One region of the Comamonas testosteroni genome, then DNA from elsewhere that is predicted to be linked to it. Evidence: predicted binding sites of a transcription regulator. Region 1 holds the regulator's gene; each other region holds the start of a gene.
What was found. Region 1 encodes sigma-54, which starts transcription at its own class of promoters, with help from an activator protein. Its sites were predicted from a motif close to TGGCANGNAANCTGCTTT; they were not measured.
Positions count from the first base shown of each region.

Region 2: F0P97_RS24960 (isopenicillin N synthase family dioxygenase) is a predicted target of sigma-54. The motif match lies at 2,773-2,790, and genes of this name have one in related genera.
Region 3: F0P97_RS03490 (ammonium transporter) is a predicted target of sigma-54. The motif match lies at 3,815-3,832, and genes of this name have one in related genera.

Region 1 covers NZ_CP043568.1:5,647,900-5,653,110, forward strand. Annotated here, with positions in the region: gene F0P97_RS26020 (DUF711 family protein) at 1-1,040, shown strand, start outside; gene F0P97_RS26025 (aspartyl/asparaginyl beta-hydroxylase domain-containing protein) at 1,174-2,094, shown strand; gene F0P97_RS26030 (RNA polymerase factor sigma-54) at 2,285-3,886, opposite strand; gene lptB (LPS export ABC transporter ATP-binding protein) at 4,032-4,814, opposite strand; gene lptA (lipopolysaccharide transport periplasmic protein LptA) at 4,811-5,211, opposite strand, start outside.
Region 2 covers NZ_CP043568.1:5,417,308-5,422,518, reverse strand. Annotated here, with positions in the region: gene F0P97_RS24970 (porin) at 1-956, shown strand, start outside; gene F0P97_RS24965 (acyl-CoA-binding protein) at 1,140-1,394, shown strand; gene F0P97_RS24960 (isopenicillin N synthase family dioxygenase) at 1,588-2,586, opposite strand; gene F0P97_RS24955 (ABC transporter substrate-binding protein) at 3,061-4,077, shown strand; gene F0P97_RS24950 (nucleoside deaminase) at 4,091-4,591, shown strand; gene F0P97_RS24945 (ABC transporter substrate-binding protein) at 4,645-5,211, shown strand, end outside.
Region 3 covers NZ_CP043568.1:779,919-785,129, reverse strand. Annotated here, with positions in the region: gene F0P97_RS03510 (helix-turn-helix transcriptional regulator) at 127-816, shown strand; gene F0P97_RS03505 (glutathione S-transferase family protein) at 910-1,566, shown strand; gene F0P97_RS03500 (SDR family NAD(P)-dependent oxidoreductase) at 1,639-2,388, opposite strand; gene gspF (type II secretion system inner membrane protein GspF) at 2,549-3,772, shown strand; gene F0P97_RS03490 (ammonium transporter) at 3,904-5,106, shown strand; gene F0P97_RS03485 (5'-nucleotidase) at 5,168-5,211, shown strand, end outside.

The DNA.
Region 1 (5,211 bases):
ACCTGAACGTCTGCGGCATAGACAGCGCCCTCGCCGGCCTGCAGCGCATTGCCGAAACGCTCAACACCATCAACACCGGCAAACGCCGCATCCGCTTTGCCGTGGGCGAAGCGCGCAATGCGCAGGAAGTGGCCCTGCTGCCGCAGCTGATTGCCGCCTATGGCGACCTGTGCAACGCCTGCGTGAACATCGATCTGGATGAACACGGCTTTCTGCAGACCGACTTGCTGGCCCACAGCGTGCAGGCGATTCAGCAAATCGCGCGCACCACGCCGCGCGGCGAAGGCAACTTCAACTTCACGGTCAACTTCAACTGCGCGCCCGGCATTCCCTATTTCCCGGCCAGCTACCACCGCGGCAAGCACCACGGCGCCCTGGTGCTGGGTCTGGAGACGCCAGACCTCATGGTGGCTGAACTGCAGCAGCTGCAGCAGCAGCGCCTGCAGCTCGATCACGCGGCGTGGTTCAGGCTCGCATTCGAGCGCCTGAGCCAGACCCTGAACGAGCATGCCACTGCCATCCAGCGCTGTGCCGACGGCGTGACGCTGGCCGAGGGCTGGCATATCGCGGGCATGGACACCTCGGCTGCGCCGTCCAAGTCCTGCGCCTCCATGGTCGATGTCTACCAACTGCTGGGCGTGCCCTGTTTCGGCGCCAGCGGCACGGTGGAAGCCTCGGCCCTGCTGACCCGCGTCTTCAAATCGGTCAGCGGCGTGACGCAGATCGGATTCAGCGGCCTGATGCTGGCCGTGACCGAGGACGAAGGCCTGGCCCAGGCCAGTCTGAATGACGAATTCGATATCCGCGCCCTGCTGACCTATAGCAGCGTCTGCGGCATCGGCCTCGATACCGTACCCGTGCCGGGCGACAGCAGCGCCGAGCAGATCGCTGCCGTCATGCGCGATACGGGCACCATGGCTTTTCGCCTCAACAAGCCGCTGACTGTGCGCCTGTTCCCCGTGCCGGGGCTCAAAGCGGGCGACAGAACGGCCTTCGAGAGCGCCGATCTGTGCAACTGCGCCGTACTGGCTCTGCCTTGAGCATCTAACAGGCGGGCTTCTGCGCCTGGCCGTCAAGCGCCGGCAGCTATTGCTTTTGATATTCCCCTACCCCGGTTCTGTTTGACCTGCCCCCATGGTGGCCGCCGGGGTGCCCCCGGTAAAATTGGCTCTTATGGCAAAAATTATCGTTCTGGCACTGGTGCTGCTTTTCTTTGGCTGCGGGCTGTACATGCATCTGCGCGGCAAGGTGCGCCACAAGGTGCTGCGCCAGCTGTTTGATCACTCCACGTTCACGGCGCCGTTCAACGTCTTCATGCTGATGTTCAGCAAGGTACCGCGCACGCCCTACCTGCCCACCAGCACCTTCCCCGAGCTGGCACCGCTGCAGGCCAACTGGCGTGAAATCCGCGAGGAAGCCGTCAATCTGCAAAAGAACATGCAGATCAAGGCCGCCGCCAACAACGACGACGCAGGCTTCAACTCCTTCTTCAAGACCGGCTGGAAGCGCTTCTACCTCAAATGGTACGGCGACGCCCACCCCTCGGCCATGGAGCTGTGCCCCAAGACCACGGCCCTGGTGAAGTCGATTCCCAGCGTCAAGGCTGCCATGTTTGCCGAGCTGCCGCCCGGCGCCAAGCTCAATCTGCACCGCGACCCCTATGCAGGCTCGCTGCGCTATCACCTGGCCGTGCTGGCCCCCAACGACGACCGCTGCATGATCGAGGTCGACGGCCAGCCCTATAGCTGGCGCGAAGGCGAAGGCGTGATCTTCGACGAGACCTTTATGCACTGGGCCGAGAACCGCAGCGAGGGCAACCGCATCGTGCTGTTCTGCGACGTGGAGCGTCCCATGACCAATGGCTTTGCCCAGTGGCTCAATCACTGGCTGGGCAAGAATGTGGTGGCCGCCGCCAGCTCGCCCAACAACGAAGGCGATCCGCGCGGCATGATCAGCAAGCTGTTCAAGATCTCGTTCTATGCGGGCAAGTACCGCCGCGCCTTCCGCAACTGGAATCCGACCTTCTACAAGATCCTCAAGTTCGGACTGATGATCGGCGTGCTGGTCTGGTTTATCTGGTGGCTGGTTTCTTGATAACCCCCTGAGGCGCTACGCGCCTTCCCCCTGGCCGGGCGCCCCCAAGGGGGACGGCGGCATCGCCGCAAGGGCGGCTCTTGCTCGCTGCCCCTGACTTGAGAAATGCCTTATCAAGGCTCCCGCCCTAAATGCAGAACAAGAAAGCCGCTGTGCGATGCATCAGCGGCTTTCTTGTTTCTGCGGTGCCCTACAGCGCCTTGCGCAGCGTGGTCGTCGGTATCTTGAGCTGCTCGCGGTATTTGGCGACGGTGCGGCGCGCGCACTCGATGCCCTGCTCTTTGAGCATATCGGCCAGCTTGGCGTCCGATAGCGGCTTCTTGGCATCTTCGGCATCGACGAACTGCTTGATCAGCGCACGCACGGCCGTGCTGGAGGCACTGCCGCCGGTTTCCGTACCCAGGCCCGAGCCGAAGAAATACTTGAGCTCGAAGGTGCCCTGGGGCGTGGCCATGTACTTGGCCGTGGTCACGCGGCTGATGGTGGACTCGTGCAGGCCCAGGGTGTCGGCGATATCGCGCAGCACCAGCGGGCGCATGGCCAGCTCACCATGCACAAAGAAGTTCTTCTGCCGCTCCACGATGGCTTCGGAAACACGCAAGATGGTGTCGAAGCGCTGCTGGATGTTCTTGATGAACCAGCGCGCCTCCTGCAGCTGCTGCTGCAGCGCCGCATGGCCGTCGCTGTTCTTGTGGCGGCGCAGCACACCGGCATAGATGTCGTGCACGCGCAGACGCGGCATGACCTCGGGGTTGAGCTGCACGGAAAAGTCCATCCGGCCGGCGCCGGCCCGCACCGGACGCACGATGACATCGGGCACCACGATATGGCGTTCCACATCGACAAAGCGACGCCCCGGACGCGGCTCCAGTCTGGCGATCAATGCCATGGCCTCGCGCAGTTGCTCCTCGCGCGCGCCGCACAGGCTGGTGAGCTTGCGCAGATCGCGCCGCGCCAGCAGGTCCATGGGCTGCGCACAGATGGCCTGCGCCAGCAGCAGCCGGTTCATATGCGCCTCGGTCGTGCCCTCGTCCTCGGCGGTGCGGATCAGGTCGCGCAGCTGCAGCTGCAGGCACTCGGCCAGATCACGCGCGCCCACGCCCACGGGCTCCAGGCTTTGCAGCAGCTTCAGAGCAATGACAAAGTGCTGCTCCAGCTCCTCGCGCTCTTCCAGGTCGTCGCCGGCTAGGCTCTGCGCCAGCTCCTGCAGGGAATCCTCGAGATAGCCGTCGTCGTTGAGCGACTCGATGAGAAAGCGCAGTGCCGCCATGTCCGCCGCGCCCAGATGCAGGCTCAGCGCCTGACGATGGAGAAAGTCGGTCAGGCTCTGGTGCTCGCGCGCCAGATCGATGGCATCGGTTTCGTCATCGCCATCGCGGTTGCGTGTGGAGCTGCTGGCCGAGGGCGTATCCCACTCGCTGCTGGATTCGCCGCCCCATTCCCCGTCCTGGCCGTCCATGCCGTCGGCCTCCCAGTTCAGCGTTTCCGGGGTCTCGGCACTTGGCGTCTCCGCTATTGTTTCAGCAGCTGCTTGCGTTTGCTTCGCATCATTTTCAGCATGAATACTGTCTGAAGTGTTGTATTCACTTGCGCTAGCAGCTACATCTACAGGAGCATCTCCCGTAGATTCGGCCTCATCGCCAGCACGTTCCAGAAAAGGGTTGTCGACCAGCATCTGCTCGACTTCCTGCGCCAGCTCCAGAGTGGAGAGCTGCAGCAGCTGAATGGATTGCTGCAGCTGCGGCGTCAGCGACAAATGCTGCGAAACGCGTAGCGAGAGACCTGGCTTCATCGAGGCGCGGCTCCCAGACAATCATTGCAAACGCGCACAGTGCCATGGGTTGGCAGCCGGGTCTCCCCAGGGCAAACCCCGGCGCAGCCGGTCAGGGTCCCTTCCGGGGGCAGCGACCACACAAAGTGAAGGAACGTGGGGGTCATCACATTCTGAAATGTTCGCCCAGATAGACGCGGCGCACATCGGCGTTCTCCACGATCTCCTCGGGCGTGCCTTCGGCCAGCACATGGCCGTCGCTGATGATGAAGGCGTGGTCGCAGATGCCCAGCGTCTCGCGCACATTGTGGTCGGTAATCAGCACGCCGATGCCGCGCTCCTTGAGGAAGCCGATGATGCGCTGGATCTCGATCACCGCAATCGGGTCGATGCCGGCAAACGGTTCGTCAAGCAGGATGAAGCGCGGTTGCGTGGCCAGGGCTCGGGCAATTTCCACGCGACGGCGCTCACCGCCGGACAGAGCCAGTGCCGGCGACTGGCGCAGATGCTCGACGCGCAGCTCCTGCAGCAAGCCGGTGAGGCGCTTTTCGATCTCGCCCTGCGTCAGCGTCTTGCCCTGCTCGTCCTTTTGCAGCTCCAGCACGGCGCGCACATTGTCTTCCACGCTGAGCTTGCGAAAGATGGAGGCTTCCTGGGGCAGATAGGACAGGCCCAGACGCGAGCGTTGGTGAATCGGCATGCCGCCCACCGGCTGGCCGTCGATGAAGATCTCGCCGCCGTCGCTGCGCACCAGGCCCACGATCATGTAGAACGATGTGGTCTTGCCCGCGCCGTTGGGGCCGAGCAGACCGACCACCTCGCCTTTTTGCACGGACAGGGACACATCCTTGACCACCTTGCGGCTGCCGTAGGACTTGGCCAGATGCTTGGCTTCCAGGCGGCTGTCGGACTCGCCGCTGCGGCTGCTGGAGAAAGTCGGTTCGCTCATTTCTTCTCGTCGGCTTTCTCGCCGCCCAGCGTCATGCTCTGGCGCAGCTGCGTGCCAGGTGTTGCAGGCTTGGGCTGGGCTCCCGGCGTGCCGTCCTTGGGCGCCATGATGGCGCGCACACGACCGCCCTGCCCCACGGAGGAGCTCGGCAGGCCGCCGCTGGTCTTCTGACCATCGACGGTATAGACGTCCGTGATGTTGTTGTAGACGATGATGGAGCCCGTGACCTGATCGCTGAGCTGACCGCCACGGTAGCGGCGCATCTCGCCACGACGGATGAACTTGACGATATCGGCCTTGCCGTCGTACTCGATGACTTCGCCTTCGCCCTCGATGAACTCCTCGGGCTGACCGGCCACGGTATCGCGCTTCTGACGGAAGAATGCTCGCTTGCCGG
Region 2 (5,211 bases), 230 kb from region 1:
CCAGCATGTGGCTGGAAGCGCCTGTGACCAACGACACGGGCGGCGGCGCGCTGAACTTTGGGCGACGTTCCACCGTCAGCCTGACGGGCAACTGGGGCGAGCTGCGCCTTGGGCGCGATCACACGCCCTCGTTTTTGAATGACTGGGCCTTTGATCCCTATTCCGTCAACGGCGTGGGCGTCAATTTGCTGGCGGTGGTCAGCAGCAACCTGGCCATCAACCGTGCGCTGAGTACGCAGACCAGCGGCACGCTGCCCGAACGCTTGCTGGGCAACGGTTTGTCGGCAGGCACGGACAATTATCTGCGCGCGAACAACTCCATCGGTTATCACCTGCCGACAGGGCTGGGCGGACTTTATGGTCAGCTGATGTATGCCTTCCCGGAAAATGACGCCAGGCGCGGCCGCTATGCGGGAGGCCGCATAGGTTGGGCCAGCGGCCCCGCCGATATCGCACTGGGCTATGGCGAAAGCATGTTGGGCACTTTCAATGGCCGCAAGGAAACCATCAAGTCCCTGAACCTGGGAGGCTCGTACAACTTCGGTCCGGTCCGCGTGTTGGGCGAGTGGTCGCAGGTGCGCAATGCGCGCAGCGATGTGCGTGCCACAGACCGCTATGACGGGCTTCTGGCTGGTGTGCAAATCCCTGTCGGACTGCATCAGCTCAGGGCGTCGGTGGCCAGGGTGCAGTTCAAAAATGGGCAGGGAACTGGCGACGCATCGGTGAACAAGCTGGCCTTGGGTTATGTGCATAACCTCTCCAAACGCACGGCGCTCTACACCACGGTGTCACGTATCAGCGTGAGCAATGGACACAACAATCCTGCGGTGATGGGTGTGACGCCGCTGGCCGTGAGCAGCCCGGTCATCATGCCGCAGCCAGCCTACAGTAACAGCCCGGGCATGCAGCCGCGCAGTGCGCTGGGCTTTGATCTGGGTCTGCGCATGATGTTCTGAGGGCTGTCCGTTGCTGCTGCCGCAAGGCGAATCACGAAGAGGCGGGTTGGAGGGCTGGCGTGTCGCAAAGGGCTGCTTGCTTGCCGGCGTTGCAGTACTTTGTGAAATAAAAAGAACGGTCGTTCTAATTTGGTGAAATTTTGGCTACACTGGCCTCGACTATTAAAGCCCAGGAGACCTTTCATGTCCGATCTGAACGCCCGGTTTGAAGAGACCGTCAAGAATTCCACCTCGCTCGGCGAGCGTCCTGACAACGCCACCTTGCTCAAGATCTATGCCTTGTACAAGCAGGCGACCGAGGGTGACAACGAAGCCAAGAAGCCCAGCTTCACCGACATGGTGGCCCGCGCCAAGTGGGATGCCTGGGCCAAGCTGGAAGGCACGACGCCGGATGAGGCCAAGCAGCAGTACATCGATCTCATCGAGTCGCTGCGCTGATCTGCGCCGCCCCTGATCGCTGACAAGGCCCTGCACTCCGGGGCCTTGTCGTTTCAATTCAGACCACATCACACTGCGCCAAAGACGGGGGCTGGAAACTGACGCACCTCCAAGTCAGGGACTCGGAGTAAGGGCCGCTCGGCCCCGAAGGGGTCGTCCCCCTTGGGCAAGCGGCAGGGCGGCCCAGGGGGTGTCAGTACCTGTTCGAGAAATTGGCGCTGATGCGCTGACGCAAATATTCCGCCCCTGTGATAGGCGGATATTTTTTTGCCGGCCCTTCGATCACCGCATCTTCATTGGCCTGGCAGAAGAAGGCCAGGCTGTAGCGGGCTCCCTGGTACTCATGGGGCTGCGGGTTGCGCACGCGGTGGAAGTTGCTGGGCAACTGGTCGTCGCTCCAGCGCATCAGCATGTCACCGATATTGCAGGTGATGACGCCGTCCACGGGCTTCACGGGCGTCCATTGCTGGGCTTCGGCCTCCTTGCCGGGCAGCACCTGCAGCCCGCCCTGGCCGGCGCGCTGGAACAACAGTGTCAGGCAGTCGAAGTCTGTATGTGCGCCTGCACGCCACAGGCCGATTTCGTCCTTGAGAGCAGGGTCCACGGCAAAGTAATGCAGCATGCGCAGCGTGCTCTGGTAGCTGGGCACGGCGGGGTCATGTGCGCGGGTGAAGAACTCCTCGTCAAAGCCCAGCTTGTAGGCAAAGCAGGACAGCAGCTGCATGCCCACCTGCCAGCATTGGTGCTCAAAGGCCAGCGTGGCCTGCTTGAAGCCGGGCAGCTCCTGCTCGCTGGGCCAAAGGCCCTGCATGCGCGGGCGTGTGACCTGATAGGACTCTTTCTGGTCGGGGGTGCGCGTGGAGGGGCGGATCTGCGCCTTGTGCTCCCAGCCTGCGTTGCGCGATAGCGGCCATTGCGCCTTGGTGTCGGGCGGCAGGGCAAATAGCTGTTCGGCCCTGCCGAATGCGGCGTCGATATCGGCCTGGGCTATGCCGTGGCCGGAAACCTGGAAGAAGCCGATTTCCACCGAAGCGCTCCAGATCTGCTCGGCAATCTCCTGCTTGCGCTGCTCGAAGTCGCTGATGTCTATGACGCGAACTTCGCGCGCCGAGGTTTCTGCGCCTTGCCCGCCCATGCGGGCTTCCTTGTCCAGTTCGTCAAGGCTGTAGGAGTGGCTGGTCATGGTCTGCATAAGAATTTCTCTTGCGATGACTTCAGGCACCGGCGCTGCCAGTGGGGCATGGGGCTGCGGGCATCTGAAGTGTGGATACCAGGCGCGGCTGTCTGCCGCACCCACTTCAAGAGCAATGACCCGCGAAGCTGCTGACCGGCGATGGTCAGAAGCACCGTGCTGAACGCTTCTACTCTTGATTTGAGTGCAGCAAGCAGCGTGCCAGCCATTCACCACGGCACAGGTGCTCTTGGTTTTGGTGCATGGCTTCAAACTGGTGCACTGCCGTGCATGAATCCATGCATGCGCTGCTCGGGCGTGCACCTTGTTGATACCCGACAAACGGAAATCAAAAGCAGGCACGCCAATTGCTAGATGGTTGAACGAGTAGAAGCGTTCAGCCTGCATCCGCGTGCAGTGCCCGGAAATTGCTCAAGTCCTGTCAGCAGCGGCTGCTGCTGGCGTTCCTGTCGCCAGAGACCTGAGAGTTCCGCCATGCAACGTCGCCATTTCCTTGCTGCCCTGCCTCTTTGCAGCGCACCCTGGGTCCATGCCCAGGGCAAGTCGCTGACTCCGCTGAAATTCACGCTGGATTTCCGCGTCAACGGCCAGACGGCGCCGTTCTTTCTGGCACAGCAAAACGGCTACTACCGCGATGAGGGGCTGGATGTGAGTCTGGACGTAGGGTCGGGCTCGGTGGCTTCGATTACTCGTATCGCCAGCGGAGCCTACCAGCTCGGACTGGGCGATATCAGCTCGCTGATCGAGTTCAATGCGCAGAATGCCGGCACGCCTCGCGTGCAGGCCGTCTACCAGTACTACAACCGCGCGCCTTTTGTGATCATCGGGCGCAAGGACCGGGGCATCACTTCGGACTTCGGAAGCCTCAAGGGCAAGAAGGTTGCCGCAGCGGCGGTGGAGTCCACGCGCCGTGCCTGGCCCATGGTGGCGCGGCGCAAGAACCTGCCCGCCGATCTGTTTGCCTGGTCGACAACGGAGTTCTCGGCACGAGACAACGTCATGGTGCGTGGCGATGTGGATGCCGCCACCTACTTCCATGACTCGGCGGTGTCGCTGTTTGCGCGCCTCAGGCCCGAGGAGCTTTCCATACTGCGCTACAGCGATGCAGGCGTTCATCTGTATGGCAATGCGATTCTCGCGTCCAGCCAGCTGATCGCCGAGAAGCCGCAGGTCGTGGCCGCTTTCCTGCGCGCCACCAACCGTGCGATTGTGGAATGCCTTGCCAACCCCGCAGCAGGCATTGCCGCCGTGCGCCAGCGTGAGTCGATTCTCGATGAAAAGCTGGAGCTGGAGCGCTGGTCCATCACCGCACAGTACGTGGCCGCGGCAGACACGAAAAGCCATGGACTGGGCGACTTCAGCAAGCGTTTGATGGAGCAGCAGCTGGACAGTGTGGTGCAGACCTTTGCGCTCAAGACCACGCCATCTGCCGACGCACTGTTCAACAGCAGCATGCTGCCCGCCAGGTCGGCCCGCATGCTCAAGGTCTGAGGAGGAATCAACCATGTCCTTGCCTCCAGCCCAGGCCTTGAATGACACCGATGGTCGCTATTTGCGCGAAGCCATTGCGCTAGCGGATACGGCGCGCGAGCGCGGCAACCGGCCGTTTGGTGCGCTGATCGTGGCTGCCGACGGGCGTGTTCTGGCCGAGGCCAGCAATGCCAACGGCGAGAGCGGCGATTGCACGGCCCATGCCGAGCTGTCCGCCATCCGCCTGGCCAGCCCCTTGCATTCACGCGATGAACTGGTGGGCGCCACGCTGTACTCGTCTGCCGAGCCCTGCGTGATGTGTGCCGGCGCGATCTTCTGGTCCGCCATTGGCCGCGTGGTCTATGGCATCGATGCGGAGCGGCTGCGCGTGTTCCGCGGCGAGCGGCTCGACCAGAAGGATGCCGAGCTGTCCTGCCGCGATGTGTTCCAGGCCGCTTCGCACGCCATCGAATGCATAGGGCCGGCCTTGATCGAAGAGGCCAGCAGCTCGCACCAGGGCGCCTGGAAGGTCTGAGCGCCGACATGAATCCAACCACAACTCGTTGACATAGAGAGAGGGAAGCCACCATGCAAACCAAGCGCCTGTTCCTGCAATCCGTTCTGGCCCTGGGCAGCTTTGCCAGCGCCACTGCTGCCTTTGCCGCCACGCCCATCAAATTCCAGCTCGACTGGCGTTTCGAAGGGCCAGCGGCGCTGTTTCTGCAACCTGTCGCCAAGGGCTATTTTCAGGCTGCAGGTCTGAATGTGACGGTGGACGCCGGCAGCGGCTCCGGCGGTGCGATTCAGCGCGTGGCATCGGGCTCTTACGACATGGGTTTTGCCGATCTGGCCGCGCTCATGGAGTTTCATGCCAACAACCCCGATGTCAAGGACAAGCCCGTGGCCGTGATGATGGTCTACAACAACACGCCGGCCTCGGTCATGGCACTCAAGAAGAGCGCCATTGCCAAGCCTGCGGATCTGACAGGCAAGAAGCTCGGAGCACCGGTGTTTGATGCCGGGCGGCGCGGTTTCCCGCTGTTTGCCAAGGCCAACAAGGTCGGCGATGTGCAATGGACCACCATGGATCCGCCGCTGCGCGAGACCATGCTGGTGCGCGGCGATATCGATGCCATCACGGGCTTTACCTTTACT
Region 3 (5,211 bases), 1.1 Mb from region 1:
CAGGCCGCTGCTCAGCGCTGTGATCCGCTCTCCGCGCGGGGCACCATCGAGATGATCCTTGCAGCCCATCTCTGTCCTGAACTCCGGCAGTTCCACAAACCGTCGATAGCCAAGAAAGCCCACGCCATGAGTCGTTCCGCCCGCCTGTTGCAGCTGCTGGATGCCCTGCGCCGTGCACGTCTGCCACAGACCGGGCCGCAACTGGCCCAGGCGCTGGACGTGAGCCTGCGCACCATTTACCGCGACATCGCCACCTTGCGCAGTCAGGGCGCGGACATTCTGGGCGACCCCGGCATAGGCTTCGAGATGCGGCCCGGCTTTCTGCTGCCGCCCCTGATGTTCAACGCCGACGAGCTGGAGGCACTGCTGCTGGGCGCGCGCTGGGCCAGCCTGCAAGCCGATCCGCAATTGGCCCAGGCCGCCACCGCCGCCATGGACCGCATACGCTCGGCACTGCCTCTGGAGCTGCGCATCGCCGTCGACACCAGCGGCCTGCTGGTTCCCAATATGCAGACAGACCCTCCGGCCGAGCCCTGGCAGGCCGCGCTGCGCCGCGCCATCCGCGCCGAACACAAGGTCGTGCTGCACTACCGGGACCAGCATGGCGTGCCGAGCCAGCGCCGGGTCTGGCCGTTTGCCATGGCCTACTTCGAGCGCAGCCGCGTGGTCTCTGCCTGGTGCGAGTTGCGCCAAGCCTTTCGTCACTTTCGCGCCGACCGCGTGGACGCGCTCGAAGATCTGGGCGAACGCTATCCACAGCGACGTCAGGCCCTGATACAGCGCTGGCTGGAAGAAACCGGCTACACGCTGGATTGAGCGGCACTGCTGACAGAAACTGTCAGCCCCGGTCTCTACATTGGCTGCATGGCGTTTTTGCCATGTCACAACAGCCCGCCAAGGAGAACCGCAATGTCCACACCTCACCAGCCCAAGCTGCGCTTTTTCAGCAACCCCAGATCACGCGCCCGCATGGTGCGTTGGATGCTGGAGGAGTGCGGTGCCGACTATGAAACCGTTGACCTGGAATTCGGACCCGAGATGAAGTCGCCCGAGTACCTGTCCATCAACCCAATGGGCAAGGTCCCGGCGCTGCAGCATGGCGACGCCGTGGTCACCGAGACCGGAGCCGTCCTTGCCTATCTGGCCGAGCTTTTCCCCGAGAAACGACTGGCCCCGGCGATGGGCAGCCCGGAGCGCGCCAGCTACTTTCGCTGGCTGTTCTTTGTCGCCGGGCCGGTGGAGGCCGTCACAACCGCCCGCAACGAAGGCTGGCTGAAATCGCAAACGCATCAGCAGGCCATGAGCGCGGGCTTTGGCCGCTTTGACGATGTGCTGAACACCTTGCTGCATGCGGTGGCCGGCAAACGCTATGTCTGCGGCGACCACTTCACGGCCGCCGATCTGTATCTGGCCAGCTATATCGGCTGGAGCATGATGGACGGCAGCTTGCCCAGACGGCCCGAATTCGAGGCCTATGCCACGCCGCTGTTGCAGCGTGCAGCCTCGGTGCGCGCCGACGAGATCGACGGCGATATGCAAGCCGCAGCCATGGCGCCAGTCGTTTAAAGGTTTTGGCCCGCAGCGACCGTCCGTCAAGAGCAGGGCCATCAAAACCTATAGCAAACCGCTGCAAACCACTCAGCGTGCCAGGTAACCGCCGTCGACCGGGTAATAAGCACCCGTCACAAACGACGCGCGGTCACTGGCCAGCCAGGCCACCAGTTCGGCAATCTCCTCAGGCTGGCCCAGGCGTCCCATGGGGTGGGCCGCCACCAGCGCCGCATGCGTGGCCGGGTCCTGCTCCAGACCGCTGATCATGGGGGTCTGGATAAAGCCCGGCCCCACGGCATTGACTCGCACGCCCCGGGCCGAATATTCGAGTGCCGCCGCCTTGGTCAGGCCCAGCACGCCATGCTTGGCCGCCGTATAGGCCGCAGAGTTGGCAAAGCCCACGGCACCGAGGATGGACGCCATATTGATGATGGAGCCACCACCGCCCTGCAGCATGGCGGCAATCTGGTATTTGCAGGCATAGAAGACACCCGAGAGATTGACGCGCAGCACCTGCTCCCAGGCATCGAGTGGATAGTCGGCGGTTGGCGCGCTGGCTCCGCCGATGCCGGCGTTGTTGCAGGCCACGTCCAGCCTGCCGAAGTGGCGCATGGTCAGGGCCACCAGCGCTTCATGATCCGCCGGGCTGCCGGCGTCGGCGCGCAGATACTGTGCCTCGGCACCCAGCTCTCGCACCAGGGCCGCGGTCTCCTGGCCCTGCTCCTCGTTGAGGTCGGCCAGCACCACCCGCGCGCCTTCCCGGGCCCATGTCAGCGCCACACAACGGCCTATGCCGGATGCAGCCCCCGTCACCAATGCAACCTTGTCCTTGAGCATCAAAACCTCGCATTCTTGAATCGGCAGACCATTGTGCCGACCTCACCCGCGGCAGCCATGACCTGCATCAAGCCGGGTTCGCTCTCCCCAACGCCGAAGTGCTGACATCATTAGTCGCTACCATCTGCACCAACCCCTCACCCGTCAGATCGATTCGCGCATGCCCGCCTTTACCTTTGAAGCCCTGGATGCCCAGGGCCAGACCCGCAAGGGCACCCTGGAAGCCGACAACGCCCGTGCCGCGCGCAGCCAACTGCGCAGCCAGGCCCTGGTGCCGCTGCAGGTCGAGCCCGTCGCCGCAGGCAAGGGCCAGGGCCGCACCGGCGCTTCCGGATGGTTCACGCGCCCGGTCTTCAACTCCACCAGCCTCGCGGTATGGACCCGCCAGCTCTCGGGCCTGGTCAGCTCCGGCCTGCCCATAGAACGCGCACTGGCCGCTCTGTCCGAGGAAGCCGAGGACGAACGCCAGCATCAGCTGGTTGCAGCGCTGCGGGCAGAGGTCAATGCAGGCTCCAGCTTTGCCAGGGCGCTGGAACAGCATCCACGCGAGTTTTCCGATATCTTCTGCGCCGTGATCGGCGCCGGAGAATCCAGCGGCAGCCTGGGTCCGGTGCTGGAAAACCTGGCCGACGACCTGGAGGCGCGCCAGGCCTTGCAGTCCAAGCTTATCGGCGCCTCGCTATATCCGGCCATCGTGACGCTGGTGGCCATCGTCATCGTGATCTTTCTGGTCAGCTATGTGGTGCCGCAGGTGGCCGGCGTGTTTGCCGGCACCAAGCGTGCGCTGCCGTTTCTCACCGTGGTCATGCTCGGCATCAGCGACTTTGTGCGCCACTACGGCTGGTTCATGCTGGCCGTGGTGCTGCTGGCTGCCGTGGGCTTTCGGCTGGCTCTCAGGAACGAGGCATTCCGCGAGCGCTTCGATGCCCAGTGGCTGCGTCTGCCGCTCATAGGCCGGCTCTCGCGCAGCTATAACGCGGCGCGCTTTGCCGGCACGCTGGCCATGCTGGCCGGAGCGGGCGTGCCCATTCTCAAGGCCTTGCAGGCCGCGGCCGAGACGCTGAACAACCGCGCCCTGCGCGCCGATGCCATGGATGCGCTGGTGCTGGTGCGCGAAGGCGCGCCACTGGCCTCGGCCCTGGCTCAGAAGAAGCGCTTTCCGGGCCTGGTCGCCATGTTCGCCCGGCTGGGCGAGCAGACGGGCCAGCTGCCGCTGATGCTGCAGCGTGCCGCCACCCAGCTGTCCACCGAGGTCCAGCGCCGTGCCATGCACCTGGCCACGATCCTCGAGCCGCTGCTCATCGTCGTCATGGGACTGGTGGTCATGCTCATCGTGCTGGCCGTGCTCATGCCCATCATCCAGCTCAACCAGTTCGTCAAATAGGCCGGCCGCGCCCGCAACGGTGCGGAAGCACCCACTCCAGCTTGGCGCAATTCTTGCTTTCTTTTAGTGCATTGCGGGTTTTTTCCGCAATTTCGCACCAATAAATAGCAAATTTCAGCTGGAGCGTTTTCATGCAAGCACTAAAACAGGGCGCGGATGCCCTGTTCATTCTGATGGGCGCCGTCATGGTCCTGGCCATGCACGCCGGTTTCGCCTTCCTGGAACTGGGCACCGTGCGCCGCAAGAACCAGGTCAATGCCCTGGTCAAGATCCTGGTCGACTTCTCGGTCTCCACCGTGGTCTATTTCGCTCTCGGCTATGGCGTGGCCTACGGCACGCACTTTTTCGTGGGCGCCGAGCAGCTGACGGCACTCAACGGCTATGGCCTAGTCAAGTTCTTCTTTCTGCTGACCTTCGCGGCCGCCATTCCCGCCATCATCTCGGGCGGCATCGCCGAGCGCGCCAAGTTCTGGCCCCAGCTGATCGCCACGGCCATGATCGTGGGCCTGATCTACCCCTTCTTCGAGGGCATTGCCTGGAACCAGCATTTCGGCGTGCAGGCCTGGATCAAGGCGCTGACCGGCGCCGAATTCCACGACTTTGCCGGCAGCGTGGTGGTCCATGCCGTGGGCGGCTGGATCGCCCTGGGCGCCGTGCTGCTGCTGGGCCCGCGCCGCAATCGCTACCGCCAGGGCGGAGCGATTGCCGCCACGCCCCCCTCCAGCATTCCCTTCCTGGCGCTGGGCGCCTGGATTCTGATCGTGGGCTGGTTCGGCTTCAATGTGATGAGCGCCCAGAGTCTGGACAAGATCTCCGGTCTGGTCGCCGTGAACTCGCTGATGGCCATGGTGGGCGGCACGCTGGCAGCCCTGGCCGTGGGCAAGAACGACCCGGGTTTTGTGCACAACGGCCCGCTGGCCGGCCTGGTCGCCGTCTGCGCGGGCTCGGATCTGATGCACCCCCTGGGGGCGCTGGTCGTGGGGGCCGCCGCCGGCGCCATCTTTGTCTTCATGTTCACGCTGACGCAGAACAAATGGAAGATCGACGATGTGCTGGGCGTGTGGCCGCTGCACGGTCTGTGCGGCGCCTGGGGTGGCATTGCGGCGGGCATCTTCGGCACGCAGGCACTGGGCGGGCTTGGCGGCGTGCATCCGCTGGCCCAGCTCATAGGCACGCTGATGGGCGTGGCCTGGGCGGCCCTCGGTGGCCTGCTGGTCTACGGCCTGCTCAAGAAGACCATGGGGCTGCGCCTGAGCCAGGAGCAGGAATTCGACGGAGCCGATCTGTCCATTCACCACATCAGTGCCACGCCCGAGCGCGAAGCCAACTGGTGAGGGCGCGGCGGCCTGCGTATCATCAGAGCTTGTCTGCACATCCGATTGAAGCCGTACCGCCATGGCCATGACCCTGAACGACAAGCTCGTCGTCGCCATCTCCTC